One region of the Colwellia sp. 5_MG-2023 genome, then DNA from elsewhere that is predicted to be linked to it. Evidence: predicted binding sites of a transcription regulator. Region 1 holds the regulator's gene; each other region holds the start of a gene.
The links. The regulator sigma-54, encoded in region 1, starts transcription at its own class of promoters, with help from an activator protein. The targets are predictions, from matches to a motif close to GTTGGCACGNNNNTNGNNT.
Positions count from the first base shown of each region.

Region 2: the regulator sigma-54 is predicted to act here: its motif matches at 5,983-6,001, upstream of Q4496_RS08125 (PAS domain-containing sensor histidine kinase).
Region 3: the regulator sigma-54 is predicted to act here: its motif matches at 3,077-3,095, upstream of flgB (flagellar basal body rod protein FlgB).
Region 4: the regulator sigma-54 is predicted to act here: its motif matches at 4,369-4,387, upstream of Q4496_RS07415 (PEP-CTERM sorting domain-containing protein).

Region 1 covers NZ_JAUOPW010000004.1:27,158-34,651, forward strand. Annotated here, with positions in the region: gene ptsN (PTS IIA-like nitrogen regulatory protein PtsN) at 1-219, opposite strand, end outside; gene hpf (ribosome hibernation promoting factor) at 237-524, opposite strand; gene Q4496_RS04755 (RNA polymerase factor sigma-54) at 569-2,080, opposite strand; gene lptB (LPS export ABC transporter ATP-binding protein) at 2,165-2,929, opposite strand; gene lptA (lipopolysaccharide transport periplasmic protein LptA) at 2,910-3,464, opposite strand; gene lptC (LPS export ABC transporter periplasmic protein LptC) at 3,454-4,104, opposite strand; gene kdsC (3-deoxy-manno-octulosonate-8-phosphatase KdsC) at 4,101-4,676, opposite strand; gene Q4496_RS04780 (KpsF/GutQ family sugar-phosphate isomerase) at 4,677-5,642, opposite strand; gene Q4496_RS04785 (calcium/sodium antiporter) at 5,669-6,655, opposite strand; gene mlaF (phospholipid ABC transporter ATP-binding protein MlaF) at 6,880-7,494, shown strand, end outside.
Region 2 covers NZ_JAUOPW010000008.1:68,862-76,355, reverse strand. Annotated here, with positions in the region: gene Q4496_RS08155 (flagellar protein FlaG) at 152-559, shown strand; gene fliD (flagellar filament capping protein FliD) at 625-2,694, shown strand; gene Q4496_RS08145 (hypothetical protein) at 2,814-3,200, opposite strand; gene fliS (flagellar export chaperone FliS) at 3,200-3,598, opposite strand; gene Q4496_RS08135 (hypothetical protein) at 3,709-4,041, opposite strand; gene Q4496_RS08130 (sigma-54 dependent transcriptional regulator) at 4,279-5,814, shown strand; gene Q4496_RS08125 (PAS domain-containing sensor histidine kinase) at 6,041-7,330, shown strand; gene Q4496_RS08120 (sigma-54 dependent transcriptional regulator) at 7,317-7,494, shown strand, end outside.
Region 3 covers NZ_JAUOPW010000002.1:8,013-15,506, forward strand. Annotated here, with positions in the region: gene Q4496_RS01625 (flagellar basal body rod protein FlgF) at 1-171, opposite strand, end outside; gene Q4496_RS01630 (flagellar hook protein FlgE) at 184-1,533, opposite strand; gene Q4496_RS01635 (flagellar hook assembly protein FlgD) at 1,551-2,207, opposite strand; gene flgC (flagellar basal body rod protein FlgC) at 2,219-2,635, opposite strand; gene flgB (flagellar basal body rod protein FlgB) at 2,639-3,010, opposite strand; gene flgA (flagellar basal body P-ring formation chaperone FlgA) at 3,117-3,875, shown strand; gene flgM (flagellar biosynthesis anti-sigma factor FlgM) at 3,990-4,292, shown strand; gene flgN (flagellar export chaperone FlgN) at 4,289-4,717, shown strand; gene hutG (N-formylglutamate deformylase) at 5,191-5,982, shown strand; gene Q4496_RS01670 (formimidoylglutamate deiminase) at 6,004-7,389, shown strand; gene Q4496_RS01675 (hypothetical protein) at 7,410-7,494, opposite strand, start outside.
Region 4 covers NZ_JAUOPW010000007.1:48,573-56,066, forward strand. Annotated here, with positions in the region: gene Q4496_RS07400 (phosphomannomutase CpsG) at 1-748, opposite strand, end outside; gene Q4496_RS07405 (mannose-1-phosphate guanylyltransferase/mannose-6-phosphate isomerase) at 745-2,178, opposite strand; gene Q4496_RS07410 (ThiF family adenylyltransferase) at 2,395-3,285, shown strand; gene Q4496_RS07415 (PEP-CTERM sorting domain-containing protein) at 3,436-4,311, opposite strand; gene prsT (XrtA/PEP-CTERM system TPR-repeat protein PrsT) at 4,515-7,178, opposite strand.

The DNA of each region.
Region 1 (7,494 bases):
TGTATTGTTTAGTCTGCCGTGAGGGATAGCGATACCGTTGCCGATACCAGTACTCCCCATTTTCTCTCTATTCATTAAGCTATCTAATAGATCTGTTGGGTTAGAGTCAATTAGTTCATTGGCGGCAAGTTGGCAAATTAGTTCAAGTAAACGCTTTTTGCTTTGAACTGGAACTGCACAACGTGTGCAGTTCAGTGTTAATATATTTTGTAGTGTCATAATTATAATGGATAAAACTAATGTTGTGTTATTTTGCCTTTGTATTTGAGTACTTGGCGATCTAGTTTATCCACCAAAGTATCTATCGAGGTATACATATCAGCACTTACTGCTGAAGCATGAATTTCACTGCCTTTTAAATGTATAGTTGCTTCAGCTATCTGTTCTAACTTTTCAACAGTCAAGACTACATGAACATTATTGATATGATCAAAATGTCGCTCTAATTTAGCTAATTTTGTTTCAACACAATCGCGTAATGATGACGTTACTTCTACATGGTGACCGGTAAGGTTAATTTGCATAAGTATGTTCCTTCTCTAGTTAATTCAGAAAATAAAGTCACAGGCTATAATAAACTCTTACGTTGGTTGGACGGTGGTATAGATAAGGATTCACGATACTTAGCTATAGTACGTCTAGCAACATTAATTCCTTGTTGTGCTAGTAAGTCTGCCATTTTGCTATCACTGAGCGGTTTAGCGGGTGTTTCTGCTAAAATGAGTTTTTTAATTAATGAACGTATGGCAGTTGATGAACATTCACCTCCATTTTCGGTACTAACATGACTTGAAAAAAAGTATTTTAATTCAAAAATACCTCTAGGCGTGTGCATATATTTTTGCGTAGTTACGCGAGATATAGTTGACTCATGCATATCCACGGCTTCAGCAATATCATTTAATACCATAGGTCGCATCGCTTCAGCGCCATGTTCTAAAAAGCCTTGTTGACGTTGTACAATGCAGTTAGATACTTTAAGTAAAGTATCATTACGTGACTCTAAACTTTTAATAAACCATTTAGCTTCTTGTAAGTTTGTTCGAATAAACTGTCCGTCATTACTAGAAGATTTTGTTGTTTTTGTCATGGCAGCATATTGTTGATTTACTGATAGCTTAGGAGCAGTATCAGGGTTTAATTCGACAACCCAACGACCATTTTTCTTTTCTACGGAAACATCAGGAATAACATATTGATCATCGCTTTTCACTACTGCATCACCAGGACGAGGATTTAAGCTCTGTATCAAACGCATTACTTCACGTAACTGTTCTTCTTTGAGGCGAGTTTTACGCATTAATTGTCGATAGTCACGATTACCGAGTAAGTCGATATGCTCGCCGATAATTAATTTACTTTCTTTTAAGTAAGGGGTTTCAGGATCAAACTGATTTAATTGAATAATTAAACAATCAGCGATAGAACGGGCTGCAACACCAACAGGATCAAAGACATTAATACGTTTTAATACCGCTTCGACTTCATCAAGTTCCAGTCCTTCTATACCAACACTTTCTAATATTTCTTCACTCGATACCGTAAGATAACCTGCTTCATCAACAGCCTCTATAATAGCGATAGCAACCGTGCGATCAGTTTCTGAAAATGGCGTTAATTCCATTTGCCATAAAAGGTGATCTTGTATTGAATCGATCGTTTCACCTTGATAGGTGTAATCTTCACTTGGGCTACTAATTGCCCCTGTATTTGACGTACCAGCACTGTAACTTTCTTCCCAAGTTGTATCAATGTTCAACTCTTCTGGTATGTCATTTTTCTCCATTGCTTCTGTTGTACTTATCTCATCAATAGAGGCTGATGAATCTTCACTTCCATCACTGGTAGATCGTTCTGTGATGGTGGCTGAAAAAGCTTCTTCAAGTTTATCTCTACTATCCTCTGAATTATTATCTGAGGTTTCTTGATCATTAATTTCAAGCAGAGGATTACTTTCAAGTACTTCTTGAATTTCTTGTTGAAGCTCTAACGTCGATAACTGCAAAAGCTTTATAGCTTGTTGCAGTTGTGGCGTCATGGTTAGTTGTTGTCCTATCCGGAGTTGCAGAGTTGGGCGCATCTACGTTGTCTTAATTCCTGTTATTATTGTTTATAGTTACTAACTTAGAGCAAGTATAGTCTACGAATTTATTATATATGTTAACTATAGCGTGAATTGCTCGCCTAGGTATACATCTCTTACCTTTTGATTAGCAAGAATTTGATTAGAATCTCCTTCTGCTATTATTTCACCGTGACTAACAATGTAAGCATGCTCACATACATCAAGTGTTTCACGAACATTGTGGTCAGTTATTAAGATACCAAGACCACGGTTTTTAAGATGAATAATTATTTTTTTTATGTCGCCGACAGAAATAGGGTCAACACCTGCAAAAGGTTCATCAAGTAATATAAATTCAGGATCTGCTGCTAAAGCACGGGCTATTTCTACGCGTCTTCTTTCCCCTCCTGATAAACTCATACCTAAATTATCTTTAATATGGCTGATATTAAATTCTTCTAAGAGGTGCTCTAATTTTGTTTGCCTTTCATTTTCATTAAGGCCTTTTCGAATTTGTAATATTGCCATAATATTTTCAGTAACGGTTAGTTTTCTAAAAATAGAGGCTTCTTGAGGTAAATACCCAATACCTCGACGTGCGCGTTCATGCATAGGCGATAGTGTTACATCTTCGTCATTCAGCATTATTTGGCCATTATCATTGGGTACTAAGCCAACAATCATGTAAAAAGAAGTCGTTTTTCCTGCTCCATTAGGCCCCAGTAAGCCAACAATTTGTCCTGAGCTTACCGCTAAACTAACGTTTTTAACAACTTTTTTGCTTTTGTAAGCTTTTGATAGGTTTTTAGCTATCAAAGTCGAATTATTAGCTTCGCCGTTATTATTATTGCTTGTTACTGTCATTACTTTTCTTATCTTGTTGAGCTTTTATTTGAGCTGGCTGCAAAACAGTGGTTACTGAATCATTATCACTACTGATAGCTTCCAATTTCTCATTTAGCGTATTGTAAGTGATTATTTCTCCTGTCACTTTACTACCTGCTTGTTGTACTTGCGCATTACCTGAGATGGTAATGATATTTTGATCTGGTTGATAGGTTATCTCATTAGCTTGCAAGCTGATTAAACTACCATCTTCTAATTGTTGTTTGAAAACAGCAGGTTCACCTTTGGCAAGGTAAGTGTCTTGTTTTTGTTGAGTTTTATCATCAACTTTACTGTAAACTTGAACAATATCAGCACTAATCGAAATAGAGCCTTGGTTTATACTAACGTCATCTAAATAACTCGCTATTTTATTTTTTAAATCAGCTGATTGACGTTTCGATTTTATCGTGATTTCTTGTGTGAGATCTTTCTTAGCCGCGCATACTGGAAGTGCTAACGAGAGCAGTAATGAGCTTAATAAGAAACCTTTGCTAATTTTTTTAATTGTCATTTAGAGGGTAACCATTATTTTTTTTGTAAATAGTACGTACATGTTCGGTTAATGTCATCTGTTTAGTGTTTAAGTCAATTATTAAACCTGAGCCATACATAGTGAAGTCTTTTCCTTGCACCATTACCGTTTGATCTGAGCTAATGATATTAGTATTTAAATCAAGCTCTAAATATTTGCAATGAATTTCTTGTATTAAACTATTTTTATCAGTTGCACTTAAGTGTACTCGATGATTTAAAATAACCCTATTATTTTTATATAGCGTTGCTTCTTTAGCGCTAAGCTTCCATGGTGCATTTTTTGTTAGTTTGTTACTCGAGCTATTTTCATTTGCTAAATCGGAGCCGTCAATATTATCTTTCGATGATGCTTGGGGATACAATGTGTACTTAGGTAGCTCGAAGTGTGTTAGTTCAAGTTTGGCATAATGCTCCATTCTCTTAGCAATAATAGCATGTGAAAGTACGCCTGAATCGGTGTAAATATCAGTTTTAAGTGCTTCCGCTATAAAGTCAGGTGTGAGTTCACTGTCGATGACTTCACCTGGTATTATTTTTGACTGTCGCCATTCGATTATTCCATAAACCGTAGCGGCCAATAGCAAGATTAAAAAGGCTAAAAAATTTATCCGTGTCATACACTCGCGCCTGTAGCATTATCAATAGTGTCTTGACATTGCATTATCAAGTCGCAAACTTCTCGTACTGCGCCGAAACCACCATTAATAAAGCTTGTATAATTAGCTTTTGCTGATACAGCTGGATGTGCATCAGACACAGCAATACCTAAACCAACGTGTAAAATACATGCTAAGTCTGGAATATCGTCTCCTATGTAAGCTACTTCATCAGGGGTTAAATTAAGTTTTTGAATTAAAGTCATCAGTGCAGGCAATTTATCTTCTTGCCCTTGTATAATGTGTTTAACATTTAAAGCTGACATCCGGTTAGCTACAATAGCTGAACGTCTACCAGTGATTATTGCAACCTCTACACCACTATTACCAAGTGCTTTTATTCCAAAGCCATCTTTAGTATGGAATGCTTTAAGTTCTTCGCCATCATTACCTAAATAAATACGACCATCTGAAAAAACACCATCAACATCACAAACAAGTAATTTAATTTTTTTGGCTCGTTCTAATACGTTTAGTGATACATCACCATAAAGTGTATTAGAATTTTGAATAGTATTAGTGATATTTTCCATTTAAAGAACTCCTGATCTTAGTAAGTCATGCATATTCATTGCACCAATAGGTATTTGTTTTTCATCAACGATAATCAAACCATTGATTTTTTTATCTTCCATTATATTTAGCGCTTGCGCTGCTAACATGTCTGCTTGTGCTAAAGTTGGGAATTTAGTCATAACGGTTGTTATATTGTCCCGATGAATATCAATTTGTAAATCAAGAATTCTCCGTAAATCACCATCAGTAAATAAACCAACAAGTTGCTTATGTTTATTAACAACGGCGGTCATGCCTAAGCCTTTAAGTGACATTTCCACTAATGCGTCTTTTATCAATGCATCTTCTGAAATAATAGGAATACGATCGCCTTGATGCATAATATCACTCAAGCGAAGTAATAAACGTTTACCTAAACTACCACCAGGGTGAGATAAAGCAAAGTCATCTGCGGTAAACCCACGAGCATTAAGTAGAGCAACGGCAATAGCATCGCCCATTACTAATGTTGCAGTAGTACTGGACGTTGGAGCTAATCCTAATGGGCAAGCTTCAGCCGAAACCTTGATACAAATATGTGTATCAGCTAATTTGGCTAATGTAGAGTTGATATTGCCCGTCATAGCGATGAGTGTTGCCCCAATGCGTTTTATCACAGGCGTAATCGCGAGAACTTCGCCTGTTTCACCTGAATTAGAAATTGTTAGTACAACATCGTCTTTGGTGATCATACCCAGATCACCATGACTGGCTTCACTTGGGTGAACAAAAAAAGCAGGGGTGCCCGTACTTGCTAATGTGGCTGCTATTTTACCGCCAATATGTCCCGACTTCCCCATACCAATAACAATAACACGGCCTTGGCAGTTAAACATTAATTGACAGGCGTATTCAAAGTTATGGTCAATATATTGCAATAACTCTTTAATTGCTTGTTGTTCAATGTTAATTACATTTTTAGCAAGTTTTTTAAAGTTTTTCATGGCTCAGCTTAAACTAATATTTTGTGCTAGTTAATGGTTGTTTGGCTATAAAGTAATGCTTGATAACCACAAAAACACATTAATAATAATGCACCTTTTATGCGGGTAAGTCTAAAGCAGCCCGCTTTACGGCTAAAACACAGTAAAAATAGTAACCCTGTGATTGCGAGCATAATAGGAATGTCGCGAATCGATGCTTCAGGATTTATTGGGCCTGGTGCGATAATACCTGCAAAAGGCAATACTGCTAGTATGTTAAAGAGGTTAGAGCCGACAATATTCCCCATCGCTAAGTCATCTTCTTTCTTTAAGATGCTCGCAATACTTGCTGCTAATTCAGGCAAGCTTGTGCCAATAGCAATAATAGTTAAACCAATAACAAGATCACTAATACCATAGGCTTTTGCAATAAATATTGAAGAATCAACAAGGAAGTGAGCGCTTAATACTAATAAAACAATACCAACGATTAACCAGAAAATAGATTTGGATGTACTTGTTGCTTCTGGTATATCTTGTTCAGCTTCAATAATTAAAGGGTCATCAATTTTGTTGGCTTTTCGTTGTCGCATGGCCTTGATTAATAAAATTGATATAAAACCGAAAAAACTCACCATTAAAATAATACCTTCAGTCAAACTAAAGAAATTATCAGAAATCATCCAGTAAGCTACTAAAGAAAATAGCAATAAAAGTGGCAATTCTTGTTTAATGGTTGAAGAGGATACCATTAGGGGTTTTATTAAGACGCTAAGACCTAACACTAGTGCTATATTGGTAATATTTGAACCAACCGCGTTACCAATGGCTGTATCAGGGCTTCCTTGCAAAGATGCTGCCGCAGCTACCATCATTTCGGGAGCTGATGAGCCCATGGCAACTATCGTTAAACCAATGATCATTGGTGAAACGCCTATATTTCTTGCTAATGATGATGCACCTAAAACAAATTTATCCGCACTCCACACGAGTACAGTAAGGGCAATTAATAATATTCCAACGTGTTCTAACATTTATGACTCCAGTTTTGAGGTGCAAATTGTCGCTGTTTGTAGCAGAAAAAAAAAGGAATTAATTCGATTAAAAGAAAATAAGCGATATAAAAAGCTAAAAACATCCCTTTTTACATTTTCTAACACTTAATGATGCTTATTATTCACTAAATTGTGAATTTTTAGTGAAGAATTTGAGGTGGTCAGGTAAAATCGTTTTTAATCAATAAGGCATAATTAATAATATGATCGAAAACGATAAGCATGAGAATTTAGTTGATATACATAATCTAACCTTTAAACGAGGTGAGCGGGTTATTTATAATGATATAAGTTTGTCTATACCTACAGGTAAAGTTACCGCCATTATGGGGCCAAGTGGTATTGGCAAAACTACTTTATTACGTTTAATTGGCGGGCAGATTAAACCTGAATCTGGAAAAATCTTATTTGCAGGTAATGATATTCCACAGCTTTCTCGAAAAAATCTATATGAAACGCGTAAACGTATGAGCATGCTTTTTCAAAGTGGCGCGCTTTTTACAGATATGAATGTTTATGACAATATTGCTTTTCCTATTCGTGAACATAGTCAGTTACCTGAAGCTATAATTGAAAAAATAGTATTGATGAAACTTGAAGCCGTAGGATTACGCGGTGCACGAGATTTACATCCTAATGAACTCTCTGGTGGTATGGCTCGACGTGTTGCTTTAGCACGTGCAATAGCACTTGATCCTGAATTAATTTTATACGATGAACCTTTTGCGGGACAAGATCCGATATCTATGGGGGTAATTGTTCGTTTAATTCGTTCGTTAAGCGATGCTTTAGGTTTAACATCTGTTGTTGTGTCTCAT
Region 2 (7,494 bases), on a different contig from region 1:
ATGGAAAATTTTGATTATACTTAAATGACGAAAGGGAATGGGTCTCAGCTCTTTCCTTTTCGTTTTGATAAACTGATCACGATAATTTATACTGATTCTTACGGTAAGTTGTTCATTGTAAAAGTACGTGGTGATTTAAAAGGAGTATGCTATGAATGTCCAAAATGGTAATGACCTGGGGTTAACAGGTTTAGCGTCAGAATATAAACGTACTAGTGATACAATTACCCAAAAGAATGCAATAGACCAAAGTACTGGTGAAACTATTACTGAAGATAAGCAAGTAAATAATACACAAAAATTATCAGAAAATATTGTTGATCATGAGCCCCTAAATGTTGAACAGTTAGATAAGGTGGCTCAACAATTGCAAGATTTTATAGGTGATTTAAATCGAAATATAAAATTTGTGGTTGATGAAGATTCTGGCCGAGATGTTATTAAAGTTATCGATAAGACTTCAGGGGATTTAATTAAACAATATCCTTCTGAAGAAGTCTTAACCTTAGTCTCAAAACTGTCAGAGATGGTTGGTGGTTTTGTTGATGCAAAAGTTTAATTAATTTTTAGTTAAATTTTACGTGCAGTATATTCTCAATTTTATAGGTTAAAGGAGAAATTTTCATGACAGGTATTTCATTTACCGGGATAGGATCTGGCCTTGAAGTCTCTACTATCGTAGATGCAATGGTTAGTGCTGAAAGTGTGCCTTATGAGTCGAGAATGGCTACGCTGCAAGGTGCATATACTACCGATATATCTGCAGTGGGGGCGCTAAAGTCAGCTTTAGAAGATGTGACCGCATCTTTTGGAGCTCTTGGTGATGAAGATGAATACCAACAGCGTACTATTTCAGGGCGAGATGATTTTGTTAGTTTATCATCAGATAAAGAAGCTGAAGTAGGGAATTATTCTGTAGAAGTTTTAGCTTTAGCTACCCAACATAAATTGTTGTCTTCTGCTATTGATGGCGATGAGGCGGTAGGAGAGGGAACCCTTTCATTTGCGTCAGGTGATAATACTTTTGATATCGTTGTTTCTGATACGGATACGTTGAGTGATATTCGTGACGCGATTAATGATAGCAGTAGTAATTCATCTGTTAGCGCAACTATTATTACTGACTCGTCAGGTCAGCACCTTGTGTTAAATAGTAAAAAAACAGGCCTAGATAATGCCATTACGGTCAATGCTACTGAACAAAGCAATAAATTAACCTCAGTCGCTGGGTTTACTTCAACTGATACTGTCGGCTCTGGTACATTATCTTTTGCTTCAGGTAGTAATAATTTTGATATTGCTGTTGGTGCTACCGACACGTTGTCAGATATTGTAACAGCTATTAATGATAGTGAAGATAATACCTCAGTTGTTGCTAGGATTGTTACCGATGGTACTGGCCAACATTTAGTGTTTAATTCTATTGAGCCTGGAACTGCTAACGCGGTTACTGTTACTGCTGCTGATAGTGATGGTAGTAATGGTGATTTAAATGGTATTTCTCAGTTTGCATCTGTAAATATGGATGTGCCAAGTGTCAGTAATAGCGATATGACAGGTTTATCTCGATTATCTTCAGATACTACAAACAAATTAACCTCAGTGAATGGTTTTGATTCAAACGATACCGTAGGATCTGGTACATTATCATTTAGCTCTGACGGCAATAGTTTTGATGTAAATATTAGCGCAACAGACAAATTAGATGACATTGTTGATGCGATTAATAACAATGGTGACAATACCTCTATTAAAGCGAGTATTGTCATTGATGATGCTGGTGATGAACACTTGATGTTTAGTAGTCGACAGTCAGGTGATGTTCACGCTATTACGGTAACCGCACTAGATGATGATGGTGACGATAATGACATGTCAGGTATATCGCAGTTTAGCTCTGTTAATCAAACTGCGACCGCAAATATTGGACATATGTCAGAGGTTGATGCAGCCGCAGATGCATCAATTATAATTGATGGTACTATTGCTGTTACTAATAGTGAGAATACTTTTAAAGATGTTATTGATGGTGTGACTATTACTGCGAATAAAGTACATGATGTTGGTGATGATATTAGTAGAATAACAATTACCGAAGATAATGATAATGTAGCTGCAGGCATTAACACTTTTGTTGAAAGTTTCAATGCTTTAGTTGCTTTAAGTGATCAATTAGGAAGTTCAAGTGAAAGCGGCGGTGGTGCTTTATCAGGTGACTCTTTACTTCGTGGGGTTATGACTAAAATTCGTAGCCAATTCAATCAAGCATTTGATTCAGGTAATGACACTACGTTAACGTTATCACAATTAGGTATTCGTACCGAACGTGATGGAACACTAAGTTTTGAGCAAGATACGCTTGATGATTTAATTGAAGAGTCTCCTGATAGGGTACAAACATTTTTTTTAGGAGCTGAAGGCGATAATGGCTTTGTTAATAATATGGATGAGTTTCTTGGCTTTTATACTGACAGTGACGGTATAATACAACAACGAATGGATGGAAAAACAGCTCAATTAGATAAGTTAGACACTGAATATGAGGCTTTTCAGTTAAAAATGGAGTCATTAGAAGCAAGATTGTTATCACAATATAATGCGATGGACCTTATTGTCGCACAGCTGAGCTCAACTGGATCATATTTACTAGCCCAATTAGAGAATATGCCTGGAGTCGTTAAATCTAGCAGCTAGCCTATAGTTAATAAAGCTATGAGTTAATCAGTACTATTATTCTGAGAAACACTACTAGACACTTTACTTTTAAAGTGTTTATTGGTGTTTTTTTTTCAGTGTGATTTAGTTGATTATAATTAATATTTATTATAAAGATCTCTTACTTTACTGCTTTTTTTTAGTTTTGTTACTTGTGTTGCTAATGCTTGCTTATTCTTTTGTGATAACGAGGTTAATTTTTGATCTAAGGTGATCATCTCATTAATCATTGTTAGTTCGACGCTAAGTTGCTTTTGTGTGTAGTTTTCAAATAACTGGCTAATAAGTGCTTGACGTTTAGCGAGCAAATTAAGTAATTGTTCGCTGTTTAGTTGATATTGAACTTCATTAATTGATAGATTATCAGTTAATATATTTTCATCATTTGACGTAATTGTATTCTTTACTTGAATTTCAAGCTGCAACAGTGCTTGTCGCGATATTTCTACAATGTTTTCAAGGCGAGTTTTTAGTTTATTTGGCATTAAAAACTGACCTTGCCTTGTTCTTCTGGAGGTATTGAGTCCCAACCTGATTTTATTGGAATAATAATAAGTGCTATTTCATTTAATAATTCAATATCGTTATTTGTGCTCGCTTCAAATAATTTTTCAGAGCTAAATGTATATAAAGCAGATAAATTTTCTGAAATATCACCACCTTGACTATGGTCAAGAGACCCCTCTAAAACACCTAGAATAGCAATAGCATTTGATATTTGAGCACCTTTTTTGGCATAGTCTTTTTGAGCGATAGCACCTTTAGCAGTTGCAATATTGTCCAATAATTTTTGAAACAACATAGCAACTAATTGATAGGGTGTTGCTTCTCCTGCATTACTTACCGTTGTTTGCTGGTATTTTTTTAGTGAAACATGGGCCATTACTTACTCCAAAGATAATAACACTGACTAGGTGTTAAATAATAAATGTACATTTTGTAAGTCAACCGATATATTTTTACATGTTGCATACATTTTATACATATTCTACATTAGTTACTTTCTATAGCGTTGTTATTTACAACAACTGAAAGTCCCTCGTGTTGCGCTTTTTTAAATGCTTCTATTAATATAGCATGGTTTATACCTTCAATATTTTCAATAAGGCCATTATCGGTAATTTCAATGTTATCCCAGCCTCTATCGACAAGATATTTTTCTATATCGGCTAATTGAGAATTTAAATCATCTTTCTTTACAAATATATTAAAGCCATATCGACTGCCTTGAACATGCTCGTTATTTGTTAACATATACTCAGCACTACCATTTAAAATTAGCATTTTACTTTCCATTAAGTTAATAGGTTTATCATCACTATTCATATATTGTGCCAGTATTTTTTGACAGTTAATGATAAGCCTAAAAATTTTTAATAAGTAGCAGTTAAGTTAATACTTATTATCGGCTGAATGTATATTTTCTAAATACATTTATTTATTTAATCGATTAACTAAGTGACAAAATAATGACTTCTAGTGTCAATTTTTTGTTGCCTATTTAATACTAGTTGATAGAATCATGAATAGTATAATTCTAATCGGTATAATTAACAGTTGCTTATGAACTCAATACATCATACTCAAGGTCACAAAAAAATCCTTATTATTGATAATGATGTGGGTAGATCTCATCAAATGGCAACAGTATTGTCCTTTATTGGTGAACATTTTATACAATGTCCTCCAAATATCATAGAAGAGTGTCTTAAAGAAAGTGAGTATATATTAACGATAATTCTTTCTGGGGATGTGTCATCTGAAACCATAAAGTTAGTTGAAAATAACCCTAAGATACCTTTTCTGTTACACGATGTTGTCGATGCTAATATTTTAGATGGTTATTTTAATGTTATTGCGAGCTTGACTATGCCGTTAAACTACGCCCAATTAACTGAACTTATCCATCATTGTCATCAATACCACAATAAATTACCCCGAACAGGGCCTAAGCTTAATTCGAGTGCTTTATTTCGCTCCTTGGTGGGTACAAGTAAGTTAATGAATGATGTTCGCTTTTTAATTGAACAAGTGGCAAGAAATCCTGCAAGCGTGTTGGTACTTGGTGAATCAGGAACAGGGAAAGAGGTGGTTGCACGTAATATTCATGATTTGTCTGAACGTGCAAATGGCGCTTTTGTCCCTGTTAATTGTGGTGCTATTCCTGCTGAATTATTAGAAAGTGAGTTGTTTGGGCATGAAAAAGGAGCTTTTACTGGCGCAATTTCAACACGAAAAGGTCGTTTTGAATTGGCTGAAGGCGGTACTTTATTTTTAGATGAAATCGGCGATATGCCACAACCAATGCAAGTGAAGTTATTGCGTGTTTTACAAGAGCGTACTTTTGAACGTGTTGGTGGTAGTAAAAGTTTAAGAGCAGATGTGCGTATTATTGCAGCAACCCATCAAAATTTAGAAGATATGATTAAAACTGGTGACTTTCGCGAAGATTTATTTTATCGCTTAAATGTTTTTCCTATTGAAACACCAGCATTACGAGAACGAAAAGAAGATATTCCTCTATTATTAAAAGAGTTACTTGCTCGCTTTGAACAAGAGCAAAAAAGAACAGTTCGTTTTACTGATAAAGCTATTGAGTCATTAATGGAACATTCTTGGGGAGGGAATGTTCGTGAATTGTCTAACCTAATTGAACGTATGCTAATTATGTATGGTGATCAAATTGTCGACGTAGCTGAATTACCGCAAAAATATCAACATATTGATGCCGAAGTATATACACCTGAGTATCCAGAAGAACTACGAGAAAGAGAGGCTATTAATGAGTTATTTGCTGGCTTCGATTACGAGGATGATAACGATGACGATATCACCGATAAAGATGGTATTGATGGCCTTAATCAAAGTGAAACTCAGACGTTAGTAGCCGAAAATCATAACGCTATTTCAAATGCGAGTGTCTTGCCAAACGAAGGAGTCAATCTGAAAGAATACCTCGCTGAGTTAGAAGTATCACTCATTTCTCAGTCCTTAGTTAAACATCAATATGTTGTAGCACGTGCCGCAGAAACCTTAGGCATGCGCAGAACAACTTTGGTTGAGAAAATGCGTAAATATAATTTACATAAACCGGGCTAACTATACTGCTAATGCAAACTGTTATAGATGAAATTTGGCCCCTTCATGTGTTTTTAAATAACAGTTTAAACTCGGAATAACCTTACGAGTCAAGCTAATGCCAATCATTTGACAGTGTGGTTTTAGTAAAAATAACACTTTAAGGTATTGATAAATAATAATAAAAACTGTGGCACGTATAATGCTTTAGTCAACGTGATATAAATTTATTTTGGACGTTGATTTTATGGCACTTGCACAGCATTTTATTGCTAATAATGGTTTTAACTCTGTAAAAATCCCACTGCCAACGAATGCATTGGCAGACTCAACTTTATTAGAAAAAGAGGCTTTTCCTGGCGAATTAGCGTCATTACGAGCGCAATTGTCTCAAAATAAGTCTACTCCAAATGAAGTTAACCCACAAAAAAAAACACACCCTGGCCTAAACTTTCTGCAACAAAAAAATCGACATTCAAATTACACTGAAATGGCTGATCAGTTGATTGAAATGATGCCGACCGGTTTGGTTATGCTTGACGGTAATGGTGTGGTTGTAAAAATTAATAAAGTGGCTAGAGCTTTACTTGATGAACCTATTTTAGGACAACCTTGGTTTAGTGTGATTGCTCGTTCGTTTAAACCTCGTGCCGATGATTGGCATGAAGTATCTCTTAAAGATGGTCGTCGTGTTAAATTAGAGATAGCGAGTTTAGGTGAACAACCAGGACAGTTAATCATGATAACTGATTTAACTGAGACCCGCTTATTACAAGATAAAGTCGGTCAAATGCAACGACTGTCATCATTGGGGCGAATGGTCTCAACTTTAGCTCATCAAATTAGAACACCACTTTCTGCAGCTATGTTATATAGCGCTAATTTATTGAATAAAAGTATTTCTGATGAGTCTCGTGTTAGTTTCCAAGAGAAGTTAAGTTCACGGTTGCATGATTTAGAGCAGCAAGTTAATGACATGCTGTTATTTTCTAAAAGTGGTAATGAGCAAGTTGTTAAATCGTTGTCAGTTAATGAGCTGATTAATGATGCAACCCAATCAATGGATGCATTAATTATTAAAGCGAACGCGAAACTTAATATTCACTTACCTGATAATGATCATTTTATTTTAGCGAATAAAAATGCGTTAACTGGTGCCATTCAGAATCTAATTCATAATTCATTACAAGCAACAGATGCAAACAAAGTTAAACAACCTGTGATTAACATTCAAATTTATAGTCAGCATAATACTGTTTATATTAGTGTTAAAGATAATGGCGCAGGTATTAATACTAAACATATCGATAAAATATTTGAACCATTTTATACCTCTAGCCATAAGGGAACAGGGCTTGGGTTAGCGGTAGTGAAATCAGTTATGGAAGCACATCAAGGTAAAGTTAATTATTTAAGTAAGCCGGGAGAAGGCGCACATTTTTGTCTTAAATTACCGTTACTAAATAAGGCTAGTGAAACACAATATGAATCAGTACAAAACATAAACCAACAGGAGAAGTCTCATGAGTCATCATAAAATATTGGTTGTTGAAGATGATGCTGGTTTACGAGAAGCATTGATTGATACTATCACATTAGCTAATTATCAATGCATTGAAGCCGATTCAGCCGAAAGTGCGTTGCTTTTATTGAAAAACTATAGTGTTGATATTGTCATTAGTGATGTGCAAATGGGTGGTA
Region 3 (7,494 bases), on a different contig from region 1:
TGCGTGATAACGGGTTCGAAAGCCACTACCCGTGACCATCATAGACTGTGCTTGCTCTAGATCTGCTTTAAAACCAACAGTACTGACATTAGCTAAGTTATTGGCACTGACTCGCAATGCCGTATTATTTAGTTCCGCGCCGGAGACTGCGGTATAAATTAACTTTTCCATCGCTTATGCCCTTTACGTATTACTAAATAAAATTTGCATCATTTCATCAGCGGTACTAATTGTTTTTGCATTAGCTTGATAGTTTTGTTGAAAAGACATGAGACCGACTAACTGTTCACTGACGTCAACATTCGAGCCCATATATGATCCAGACAGTAACTTACCAATCGCGCCTGAGTCTGGCTCACTAAACAACGCTGTGCCAGAGTCATCTGTTTCATACCACACAGTATTATCACCTGGCTGTAAACCATTAACATTAGCAAATGAAGCTAATGCAACTTGCCCTTGCAGTTTCGATTCACCATTGGTAAACGTTGCATATAACTTACCATCTTCAGCAACCGTCACCCCTGAAAAAGAGCCTGAGGTGTAACCACTTGCGTCATTTTCATACATAGCAAAACTAGTACCAAATTGGGTGGTTTTTACCATATCTAGAGTTAAATCAATGGGTGCACCGCCACCACTGGCAGTAAAAGTTAACGTTATTTCACGTTGATTATATGGATCATCGGTATTATTATCAGGTACCGTTCCAGGCGGAGCGAAAGGTGTACCACTTAACGGGTCCATTTGACCATCGGTAGCAAAGGCAATAGTCACAACTCCTGCTGTTATTGTTGTACCATCTACAACAACATCTTGGGTGCCATTTGTGCCTGTAGTCGCAATCTCCGCTGTAGTTAAAGGCTCACCATCAACAAAGTACATGACTTGCCACTCATTTGTAGCAGTATGATTAAAGTATTGCGTCATAATATGACTATTACCTAAAGAATCGAAGATCTCTGTTGATTGTGAAAAGTTATATTGGCTGCCATCGGTAGGGTCAAAATCACCAGTTGTTGGATAAGGAATAAGGTCGCTGGATGAACTTAAATTACCATTAAAATCAATACCGTCGGTTGCTTTAGCTGGAATATTGGCACCTTCAATTTTTAAATCCGTTAATATACCAGACACAATACTTGGATCGCCGCCATTCTCTGATTCAGAAATACCGTACCCTTGTAAATTACTGCCATTGGCATTAACAATATTCAAATCTGAATCTAAACCAAACTGACCTGCTTGGGTATAAGCCGTTTTGCCGTTTTCTGTAATAGCAAAAAAACCTTGCCCATCAATGGTGATATCAAGCGAGTTACCCGTTCGAACGATTTCACCACCGGTGACAAAATCTTCTTTAATATCTGTAACTTTAACACCACCTTGTTGACCACCATTATAAACTGAGGCAAATTCGGCATCAGATTGTTTATAGCCAGCGGTAGCGGAGTTAGCAATATTATTACTGGTAACTTCTAACGCTGTTTGCGTACTTTTTAGGCCTGTTAGACCAATATTCAATATAGACATGTTACTTTCCTAATAATTTAAGCTAATTGGTTAATTTCGGTGAGTCCAAAATTACCCAAACCATCAATTTGTAATATAATATCATCGCTTGAAGCACCTACAGACACTCGCTCAACTTCGCCACTTAACCAAGTGTTTAATTGCTCAGGTATATTGTCTGTCGTTGTATAAGCACGTACCGCATAATCTCCTGCATTTTGGTTATCAAACTCAAACCGTAATGAACCTGCACCGGTATAGGGTAAATTCTTTTCTTCGACTAGATCCCCATTACTGTTATAAAGTTGTACAGTGACAGAATCTGCAGGGCTTGATAAATTAACCATACCTGAAACACTGCCAGGGTTTTCTAAAGCAACACTATTCGCTAGCACGTCGACTGATTCGCCTACCATATTAGTAGCTTCAAGTACCATCAGGCTATTCATATAATCAAGGCTATTGCTGGTATTTTGATTAATACTTTGTAACGACTCAACGTTTGCAAATTCAGCAAGCTGACTGACATATTCAGTACCATCCATTGGCTCTAATGGGTTTTGGTTACTGATTTGAGCAACCAATAACTCTAAAAACATGGTTGACATTTCTTGTGCCGACTGGCCATTTCCTGTGACATTACTCTCTAAAGCTAATGCTTCACTAGTATTTTGAGTTAAACTATTTATATCCACGTTATTTACCCTTATTGACCTAATTTCAGGATGCTTTGCTGCATGCTATTAACACGCCCCATTACTTCTACTGAGGTTTGATAGCTGCGACTTGCCGACATCATATCTGCCATTTCTTCAAGTACATTTACATTAGAATAAAACACATAACCATCAGGATTAGAGAGTGGATTATTTGGCTCGTAACGCTGTTCTACTGTGCGGTCCGACTCCGTAATACCAAGCATATTAACTGCGGCAGAAATAGAGCGTTCATCAAGATTCGAACTGTATGCAGCTGAAAAAACAGGCTTTAGTGCTTTATAAGCACCTTCTTCGCTTGAGGCTGCGGTATCTGAATTAGCTAAGTTTGAAGCAATAGTATCTAAGCGCATTACTTGCGCTCGCATAGCACTTCCGCTAATTTCGTAAATAGAATTAAAAGACACGTTCTAATCTCCTTTGATTACTTTATGTAAGCCGCTTATTTTCATATTTAAAAACGTCATGCTTGTTTGAAAATCCATGCTATTGCTAGCAAATTTAGCTTGCTCTACGTTCAATTCAACACTATTTCCGTCACTTGAAGCCTGATAAGGCACTCGGTATTGGAGTTGGTGTTGCTCAATTCCAGAAAAGCCAACAGTATGATTTTGTGAAAGATCACTAGAAACACTTTCCATAATTTGCTGATAGTTGATATCTCTAGCTTTGAACCCCGGTGTTTCAACATTTGCCAAATTACCCGCAATAATTTCAGCTCTATCCATTCTTAATTGCATCGAAAATGGATGCACGCCTAGGGACTGATCAAATAATGCCATTGTTGCCTCTATTGTTTGATTCTTGTATGCTCATCTGAAAATAAAAGCATTTCCATACAACCTATATAACAACCTTTATGCCAACATTTAAAGAACATTAAATTCAATGACTTATTATCTCGGCCATTTAAAAAACAACCAACAAACGGAAGTTAAACTTCCGCATAGGAACTATTTATACTTCCTCTACTTTGTCATGAGTTGCTTTATAGGAACCACTCAAGCAAACAGCATTAATTTTGAGCAGGAATCTCGCCACTACATCAATCAAGAAATTGCACGGTTTTTAAGTTATCATGGAGCAATTAGCCAGCAACAAAAAATTAATCTATTCATTCCAAAAGGAAGTGAAGATTTAGAATGTACTAATTTACAAATTTCACGTTCTAAGCCTTCGTCAGTGCCTGCGGGGAGAATTAGATTAACCATCAAGTGTGATTCACCCAAATGGCAATTTCGAGCCAGTGCTAAGGTAGATTTATGGATGAATTTAGTCGTTGCAAAACGTGATTTACAGCGCGGTGAAATACTCACTGCTGATTTACTTGATACTCGTTCACTAAATATTGCAAGCCATTTACATGGCATGGAAGTTAATATTAATAATGTTATTGGTATGCAAGTTCGTCGCGACATAAATAGCGGTGACGTTATCAATCGTCGCTTGTTAGAAAAACAATATCTAGTGAATCGTGATCAGCATGTCGAACTACATGTTTCAACACCAACATTTAATGCCAGTGTTACCGCAATTGCTTTAGAGGATGGTCAGTTAGGACAGCGAATTAAAGTTAAAAACCTTACTTCAGGCCAAGTAGTTGAAGGACAAGTTATCGGAAAAGGAACTGTAAAAATATTTCTTTAACTGTATTTATAAATTTAATTGAAAAAAACACTAATAATATTTAAGTTCTGCCGCTATCTTGACGCTTTCTATAGCTAGTAGTAAATATAACAAATTACCTAGGTAAATCTTGCAATGAATATAATTAATAAACCAAGTATGCCTGTTGAACAAAATCACAAGGTAAACAATACCTTAGAGCATTCACAGTTGCAAAAAAATTCGCCTCAAAATCAACAGGCTGAAAAAGTAGCAAGTTCAACAAGCCAAGTTAGTGAGCTAAGTAAGTCAATTGACTCTACTTTTGAAACATTATCTAGCCAAACTGATGTTGACATGAAAAAAGTTGCCGATGTTAAGGCTGCTATCGCTAATGGCGAATTAGTATTAGATGAAGAAGCCCTAATCAATGCATTATTAGAGCTACATAAACAATGATAATAGACAGCATAAAATCCTTTATTACAAGCCTGAAAAATGACATTAATAAGTTAGATGTATTGATTAATGCGTTAGAGTCTCAGTATGAGCTATTAAGTCAACGCGACTCAGGATTAGAAAGCCACAATGAAAAAATGCTGATAATTCTTAATAACCTAAACGAAACTCATCAGCAAAGAGATGAATTTTTGAGCGGTTTAGGCTTGCCTTGTAATAGTGAAGGATTACATTTACTTTGTAGTAAATTACCAGATCCTGTAAAAAAAATGACCACAGAGTTACTTCAAGAACTAACGATGAAGTCTAAATTGTGCAAGGCGTTAAATGAGCGCTCTGGCCAATTATTAGCAAACCAACGCCAACTAATGCAACGTTTAACTGGTGGTGAAAATAAAAATACTTATCCAGAAATGAATTTTTAACATTACTGAACTGTTCATTTTACTGAATTAGCAAAACATATCTATTTTGACAGCAACAATTTAATTCGATATTGAATTAATATTATATTTTTTTGCCTAATGGGTGGTCAGATAAACTTGTCATATCTTGCTTGGGTGCTTATTCCCTCTCCCAATTTTGAGTCTAGTTTTCTTAGCTTATTTTATTAACTAAGCTCTTATCCTAAAAGCAAACAAGCCTCAAATATGCCATCCTATTAAAACAATCACTACGGCATTTTCTTATTACACTTTTTTCGCCCATCGGTTTAACAGTTACCTTGATAATACAGTAAGGTAAAAAATCTAAAATTCAGTATATAAAATTATCTATACTTAAAATAACCACTTTGACATTGTAAACGCCAAAGCTAAAAGATTTGCTTATCATCAGTTTTACATGGTAGATTACTACAACTTGTATATACAACTACTCCGCATTTAAAAGAGCTACAATGAACGCTAGTTATTCCTTAACTTCAGGTAATATAGGTATGCTAATTAGTATGCCGCATAATGGTCAACTAATACCCAAGCATATTGCTAATAATATGACAGAAAATGGACACAATGTTGCCGATACTGATTGGTATATAGACAAGCTATACGACTTCGCCACGGCAATGGGCATTTATACATTGATTCCAAAGTATAGTCGTTATGTTATTGATTTAAATAGAAGTCCAAGTGGTGTCGCTTTATACGCTGGTGCCGATAATACCGAATTATGTCCAACAACCGCTTTCGACTTATCTCCTCTCTACCATGACGGTAACAATCCAACGCCAGAAGAAATAACCAGCAGAATCGAAAATTATTGGCAACCATATCACCAAGTGTTAGCAGAAACGTTGTTGCACCTTAAACGTAAGTATAAAAGGGTGGTTTTATTAGATGCTCATTCAATTCTATCGCAGGTTCCTCGCTTTTTTTCAGGACGTTTACCGGATTTTAATTTTGGCAGCGCTGATGGGACAAGCTGCGACCAAGCCTTAATAGATAAAATACAAGAACTGGACTTAAGCCCTTTTAGCACTATTTTTAATGGTCGCTTTAAAGGCGGCTATATTACCCGTGCTTATGGCAACCCAAAAGATAACATTCACGCAATTCAGCTTGAACTATCACAAAGTACTTATTTAGATGAACCCAGCAATCACTATAACGAACAAAAAGCTAATAATGTAAAAGAACAACTGAAAAAATTTGTCCAATGCCTAGCCGAATTCACAACGCAAGATTTATAGTAAGGTTAAATGAGAATAAAAATGAAAAAATACTATGCAAAAAATATTCTATTAAGCGATGGTTGGGCGACCGATAAAACACTAACTATTGCCAATGGCATTATTATCGCCATTACTTCAGGTCAGGATCATGAAGCGGAAGTATTTCAAGGAGCTGTTATTCCAGGAATGATTAATTGTCATTCTCACGCCTTTCAACGTGCTTTTGCAGGTTTTAGCGAACAAGGTAGCGAAGGTAAAGATAGCTTTTGGACTTGGCGTACAATAATGTACAAGTTTCTTGCACAATTAACTCCTGAAGACACCGAAATAATTGCACAGCAATTGTATATTGAAATGTTAAAAGTTGGTTATACACGCGTTGCTGAATTTCACTATTTACATCATGATATTGATGGTCACTCTCATAGCAAAAATCAATCCCAAGCCAAGTTAGCAATAATGGCGCAGGCTATTTTTAATGCCGCTCAACACTCGGGGATCGGTTTAACCTTATTGCCTGTTTTATACCAATATTCAGGCTTTGGTCAGCAAGCACCAACCGAAGGGCAAAAACGCTTTATTAATTCCACAACACAATTCAATCAATTAATAAGTGATTGTTATGAATTAAGCCAAGAGTACCCAAATAGCAATATTGGCATAGCACCACATTCATTACGTGCTGTTGATAAAGAGGCAATGACGATAGCAGTTGATCATGTACGTTCATTAGATGCTAAAGCACCTATTCATATTCATATTTCTGAGCAACAACAAGAAGTCAATGATTGCTTAAATTACTATACCAAACGCCCGGTAGAGTGGTTAATCGATAACATGAAAATAGATGAAAGTTGGTGTTTAATACACGCAACACATATAAATGAAAAAGAGCAACAAGGTATTATAGACCACAACGCTGTGGTGGGTATTTGCCCAACAACAGAAGCAAATTTAGGTGATGGTATTTTTCCAACAACAGATTTTCTCGCTTTAGGGGGATCTTTCGCTATAGGCTCTGATAGCCATATTTCTGTTAGCCCCATTGAGGAACTACGCTGGCTAGAGTACACCCAACGGTTAATTAAGCAACAAAGAGCACTCATTACCTCAACCAACGTTGCTTCTGTTGGGCAAAGTTTATGGCAAAAATCAGCAGCTAGTGGTGCACAAAGCACAAATTCAAACACTGGCGTATTATCAATAGGTAAACAAGCTGATTTACTGGTGATCGACGACAACAAAACTGCTCTATTTGCCAATAAAAACCAATATTTACTAGACAGCATTATTTTTGCTAGCCAGCACAACACAATTAAAGATGTTATGGTTAATGGTAGCTGGGTGGTGCTAGATGGCCGGCACCCAAAAGAACAAGTCAGTGCTGATAAATTTGCCCAACTATTAACAAAGCTATCAGCTTAATAAGCTAAAGCTAAAAGCACCTAAAGTATACTTTCATACTTACTTATCGCCTTACATACTTTAGCTTGGTTGTTAGGATGAAATACAGTACTTCTTTTAGTATCT
Region 4 (7,494 bases), on a different contig from region 1:
CAATGCCCATATCAGCACTGTGCTCTACTACCGCCTTTTGAGTCACCAATCTATTTTCTACTAATAAAGGATTTGGAATACCATTTGGAAAGTTACCATCAGGCTGATGATGCACTTTAATAAACTCAACAGGTATGCTTAACTGTTCAAAGACGATCTCAAGTGCATCTATTGTCGGGCCTGCTGTGCCATTACCAGCATTAACCACTAATTTTAATGGCTTAATTGATTTTGAATGTAATAAAGAAAGATTTTTAACATTAATATAAGTTAACAAATGCTCAGTATAGGACTGACTGATGTCATAAGTTGCATACCTTCCTTTTCGCGCAACGTTAGTAAACTCATTTTGCTCAGCCAACGCCTTAATATCAAAAAGGCCAGTATCACCACTGATAGCTTTAGAGCTTTCTCGTACTAGCTTCATACCATTGTAGTCAATCGGATTATGGCTGGCAGTAACAGCAATGCCCCCTTCGGCCCCGAGGTAACTCGTCGCAAAGTAAATATGTTCAGTGCCACACAAACCTAAATCAATAACGTCACTACCTCCGTCCATCAAACCGTTAGCAAGTGCCAACTTCAATGACTCACTCGTTAAACGTATATCAGCACCTATAACCACTTTATTTGCTCTAGTAAATTGAGCAAAAGCACGTCCAATACGATAGGCAATTTCTGTATTTAATTCTTCGCCAATTTTGCCACGAATATCATAAGCTTTAAAACACGTAAGGTTGGTCACTATTTTATGCGCCCATATTTGTCTTCAAAACGAACAATATCGTCTTCTCCTAAATAGCTTCCCGATTGTACCTCTATCATTTCTAAAGGAAGTAATCCTGGATTTTCTAGCGCATGAACAGCGCCAATAGGAATATAAGTAGATTGGTTTTCTTTTAAAATAATAATTTCATCATTAAGTGTCACTTTAGCTATGCCTGAGACAATAATCCAGTGCTCAGCCCTATGCTGATGAACTTGTAGAGATAATTTAGCGCCAGAGTTTACCGTAATACGCTTTACTTGAAAGCGTTCACCTTGATCAACCAAGTCATACTTCCCCCATGGTCGATATACTGCTCGGTGCAACTGTGTTTCCGGTCGTTGTAATGCTTTGAGTTCATTTACTATAACGTCGACATTTTGTACTTTATTTTTATCCGCAACCAGAACAGCGTCAGGCGTATCAATAACAACTAAATTATCTACACCTAACGTAGCAATAAGTTTATTTTGGCTATGTAAATAACTATTGTGAGTGTCGTGAGCAATGACATCGCCTTTTAGGACATTATGTTGTGAATCTTGCTGACCTACTTCCCAAAGCGCAGAATATGAGCCAATATCACTCCAGCCTGCGTCTAAAGGCACAACCACAGCATCGTCAGTTTTTTCCATAACCGCATAATCAATTGACACATTGGCACATTGTAAAAAAGCATCACGATCGGGACGAATAAAGTCTAAATCTGTTGCAACATTAGCCATTGCTTCTTGGCATGCTGTTAAAATATCCGGTCTACACTTTGCTAACTCTTCTAAATAGCGACTTGCTTTAAATAAAAACATGCCGCTATTCCATAAATAATCACCAGACTCTACATAACTTTGTGCTTTATCAATTGTTGGTTTTTCAACAAATCGAGCTACTTGATAAATACCAGCATCTTTTTTGATGCCTTGCTTAATATAGCCATACCCTGTTTCAGCATGTGTAGGCACAATACCAAAAGCAACCAATGCTCCTTGCTCAGCCGTAATGCACGCAATATCAATGGCTTGATGAAATTTTTTTATATCGTTAATTACATGATCTGCAGCTAAAACAAGCAATAGCGCATCATCACCTTTTGCCAACGCATTTAAAGCCGCAATAGCAACGGCAGGTGCTGTATTCCTTCCTTGTGGCTCAAGCAAAATACTCGCCCCAGAACAATTCACTTGTTTAACTTGCTCTGCCACTAGAAAACGATGATCTTCATTGCAAATAAAGACCGGTGCTTGGTACTGCGTTGCTAAACGGGCCAAAGTCTCTTGCAACATACTATTATCATTAATCAGTGCTAAAAATTGTTTAGGAAATTGTGCACGTGAAAGAGGCCATAAGCGAGTCCCACTACCGCCACACATAATGATAGGTGATACAGATAACTTAGTTGCATTTACTTTGGGCATTTATCTTCCATTTAATTTAGAGTGAGATATTATTAAGGTAGTAATAGAGCATGATAATAGTTTCAAAAAAAACATATAAGCGTTTTAATATTTTATTTGATATAACAGCTATAAATTTAAATTCCATATTGATTTCTATATGAATTATTTTCTATTAAGCACTATACTTTTTCATCTATTTCAAATAACTAGTTTTGTTTTATAAAGGAGTATTAAATGTTCAATTACGACGAGGCATTTTCTCGAAATATCGGTTGGGTTACTAAAGAAGAACAGCAAAAATTAAGAAAGACAAAAGTAGCCATTGGTGGTTTGGGAGGTGTTGGAGGGGACCATACGACTGTATTGTCTCGGTTAGGTGTTGGTAACTTCCATATTTCAGATCTTGATGACTATGATGTTGCTAATTTCAACCGACAAGCAGGCGCTAACATGTCTACATTAGGTAAAGCCAAAGCTGCGGTAATGGAAGAAACAATAAAAGGTATTAACCCTGAAGCTCATGTAAAAAACTTTGACAATGGCATTGATGAAAACAATTTAGAAGAATTTCTAGATGGCGTGGATATCTACGTTGATAGTCTCGATATTTTTTGCTTAGAGATTCGCCGTAAAGTATTTAGACGTTGTTATGAGAAAGGCATACCAACAATAACTGCTGCACCAATGGGCATGGGCACAGCCTTTCTAGTTTTTATGCCTGGAAAAATGTCTTTTGATGAATACTTCGCCATTGTAGATCCAAAGCAAAATGCAAGCGAGCACGAAAAAGAGCTTATATTTAATGATAATATTATTCGATTTGTTATTGGTGTTTCTCCCTCTGTACAACAAAGACATTACCTAGTTGAACGTTCTTCTGTAAACTTTCTTAAGAAAAAAGTGCCTTCTACTTGCATGGGAATTTCATTAGCGGCTGGTACTTTATGTACTAACGTTTTGAAAATAATTCTAAACCGTGGTGAAGTTATACATGCCCCACACGGATTGCATTTCGATGCTTATAGAAACAAACTAATAAAAACATGGCGACCTTGGGGTAATAAAAATCCAATTCAAAAATATATGTTCTGGCGAGTGAAACAATTATTAAAGGATAGCACTTAATCATAAGCGAAGTTACCTCAAATAATTCAACAACACTCATTCTACTTAATAATACATAATAGTTTAGAATATTATTTGCGAACCAATAAATAGAAATAAAAAAACCGCCAATAGGCGGTTTTTTTTATTTTAGCCAAAGCTAATGTTTAATTAAGATTTACGACGACGCGCGCCAGCTAAACCTAATAAACCTAAACCTAAAATTGCAATTGAAGCAGGCTCTGGAACATTAAAAGTAATAGAACCATCATGTTGCCCTTCAACCATAAATACGTTATTACCTTCTGCATCTGTACCAAGGAAGTCAGCACTAGTTACATCTTCAGTATTATAATCAAGTAAAGAATTAACCGCAAAATCAGGAGATACTTGATCTTCTGAATATTCTTTAAAGCCACCAAGTAGGCTATTGAATACATCACCAGCCACAACACCATTTACAAGATCAGTACCGTAGTTACTAACATTACCACCTACAAAAGAACCTGAAGCAGTCAACCCTGAGTTTGTTACATTAATAGTAAATAACTCAATAAAATCAGCAGTTGAAGTCATACCTGCTTGGTAATAATAAATGCTAATAGCACCTGAAGTATAATCAAGATATTGATTAGTACCACCAGCAACAGTACCCATTAGGTTGTTGATTTGGAATGTTAAACCCCAATCACCACCATAGCCATTATCACTAGGGCCACCAAACGTTGTTTGTTGTGGGTTAAGTCCTGTTATTAAGTTGCTACTAAGGCTGCTTAAATCGCCATTAATAAAACCACCGTTAGTTACAATGCTATCACCGTCAGTAAGTAAACTTGCAGCAGTACCACTAAAGCTACCATCTACATCAACCACTGTAGTTTCAGATTGGTAAATATATGTTAACTGATCAATCCAACCAGTACTACTTGAAGTAGTTGCAACGTTACCATTTCCACCAAAATCCTGTCCTACATCTAAAAAGATAGGGTCTGCTACTGCAACAGTAGTTGTTAACGCTAAAGCCGAAGCTAAAAGTAATTTTTTCATTTTTAATTCCTTGTCTTGTATGTGAAATAGTGAAGTTCAATTTTATACTTAGTATATAAGCACCAAACATGCCAACATTTCAAGGTCATGTTTTAAAACAACTTTTTTAAATGCCATCATTTACATATCCTTTAGTTGTAAAATTAACTGACACTTAAATTCACCTTGCTATTAACCTCATCTTGCCATATTGAAACAGCACACTAATTAGAAATAGCTTCAAGCTTAGCTTTTATCTTTAAATTATCTACATCTATTAATAAAGCTTTGTTCAAATACTCTTTAGCTACTTCTTTTTTATTTAATTTAAGATTTATGTCTGCTGCTGTATCTAACACACTGACACTATTAGAATTCAGCTCAAGAGCCTTTTCTATATTTCCTTTTGCTTTCTCGTATTCACCTTTGGTTAATTGTAACCAAGCAAGGTTATTTAACACTGTTGCTGAAACGACATTATTATTTACTAAATAGAGATAATGGTTTATAGCTTTATCACGCGAAGTCTCCATATAGTTATCAGCTAAAATAAGGCGTGTTGCTATATCTTTAGGAAAACGTACTAAATGTTGCTCTAAAAACTCATGTGCTTGCGTTGCTTGATTGAGTTTTTGTAAGATAAAATAAATTAAATGCGCTGTTTTAGCTCTATTACTTGCTTTATAACTAGCATTTAAAGTATTTAAAGCTTCTTGATAGCTTCCTTCTATCGCTAAAAAGTTACCCTGTAAATACAAACCTAAAGGTAGAGCTTTCGCCTCTACTATTAAACTATTAAACGCCTCTTTTGCTTTCTCTATTTGTTTACTATGCAATAAAAAGTAGCTATAGAGTACTTTTAACCGTGCACTTTGCGGGTGTATTAACAACGCTGATTCAGTTTTAGTAAGTGCCTCGGCTAATTTTTGCTGGTTATCTAGTAAATCTATAGCATACAGCCAAGACAACTGCTCTTCTGGTTTTATTAACGACCATTTATTAGCAACATCAATGGCTTTTTCTATTTCATTTGTTAATTGATAGCTTCGGATCAAATAAACCCAAACTTGATTATTAGTATTTTCATCTAGTGCAACATCAGCATCATTTAATAGTGGAATAATCTCGTTAAATTCTTGAAGTTTAAATAGAGAATCCACTAACAATAAGCGATACGGCATATCAGGTTGCGCTTTATAAGCATTTTTAATTTTAGTTAGACTTTCGTTAACCTCATTATTTGCTATATCAATGCTTAAATTCATTTTTAATGCGAAGATATGCATAGGCCGCTCTTTAAGAATACGCTCAACATAGCCTTTAGCTAAATTCAAATCACCACTCTTCCATGCTTGGCTCGCAAAAAAAACTAATGAATTAACGTTGTTTTCATCAATATCTAAAGCACCTGTATAGTTATCTGTAGCTTTTTCGATTTCATTTTTTTTAATATGTACAAGAGCTGCTAAATTAAAGCCAATAAGTTGACTTTTAATATCTTTTTTTAACAATTCAGCAATAGCTAAAGCTTTAGCAAAATCATTCGCTTCAAGGTAAGCAGTAAAAAGTACTACCTTAGGATTTAAATCTTCAGGTGAAGAGGCAACAACTTTTTCTATATCAATAAGACCTTCCACATCATTAAGATATAGCTTTAGTGCCCCTAGTTTTAAAATACTGTCTGGATCATGCATAGCAACACTATCAAGTTGACTAATAGAGTTTTTAGCTGCTTGACGATCACCTCGACTAGATAAGACCAAACTAGCTTCAGTCAGCAGCTTTTCATCTTCTGCTGTCATTATTTCTAATTCTGATAAGGTCTGTCCTGCATTAGTATTATAACCCAGCGCCAACTCTGTAATAGCAAGAATTTTTTTAGCTGAATGGCCATTTTCTATAGTATCCCTTATTGCATTGAGGTAATAGTATGCTTGCTCATAATTTTTCTCTCTAAAATAAATTACACCTGCAATTAATTGATTAGAGCGATTTCTCATACCATTTTGTATCGCTTTTTCTATATGATATTTAGCAAGTGATATCTCTTCTTTAGCATAAAGTGATACTCCTTTAATCTGATGTAAAAGCGCATTTTCTGGGGCTATATTAAATAAAGCATCCGCTATTTTTTCAGCTTCATCAAAATTACCATCTTGCACATAGGCCTTAGCTAATTTAATTTGAACCTGATAATTTATCGGGATGTAATTTAAATAACGCTTGTAAGCGGAAATAGCTTCTTCGTTATCCTTTGTAAATAGAGATAAATTACCTTTTAGATCTATTGCTTCAATAGATTCTGGTTGTTCAAGCAATACTTGATTAACAATAGACAGAGCACTTGAGATATTATTTGTTGCTGCTTGGTAATATGCATTACTTACTTGCACTATGGCCTCATTAGGTAACATAGAATTCACTTTATCTAACATACGCTTAGCTTCTGATAATTCCTCTTGCCCAATCAGAGCAATCACTTCGTATGCCCAAACAATTCCTTGAACTTCTTTATCAGTGATATCCCACTCTTTTGCAAACAAGACTATATCTTCATACTTTTGTTGTGCTAGCAGTGATTTAAAAACAAGAGGAGCAACTAAATTAACATCAAAACCTAAATCAAGTGATAATAACAACTCTTTTTCAGCTGAAACAACACTGCCTATTTGTAAATAACTACTACCTAATAAAAAGCGAGGTAGCGCTGCTTTAGGAGATTGTACAATCGATTTTTTAAGTAGTATTACCGCAGATTTAGGCTTGTCTTGTTGTAAATATGATTGTGCTTCAGCAATTTGTTCTTCTGGTGTACTGTTTGGCGAGCAAGCGCCTAAAGTTATCAGTAGAGAAATTGCTAGGGTCATTTTTTGAATTTTAAATTTCATTAGTACTCCATCACTCTTTATTAGGTAAATCAGCTAAAGTATTTTTTATTGTAAAACACCATATAAATTTATAATCTTTTTTTTATATAATTTAATGTGAATTATTTATTTTTGAACTAAACGAATAAAGTATACGCTTGGGTATGCCGACCTAATCACAATTTTAGGGCTACCGAACACTTACGATAATTTCGAATATTGCACTCAATAATTGCTCTTTAAAAAATTGTCTCATAAATACATAAATTCATAAAGATTGAATTGAGTCTCAGGCTTCACAATCAAAATAAAATTATTGGTAAGTTATATTAACTAT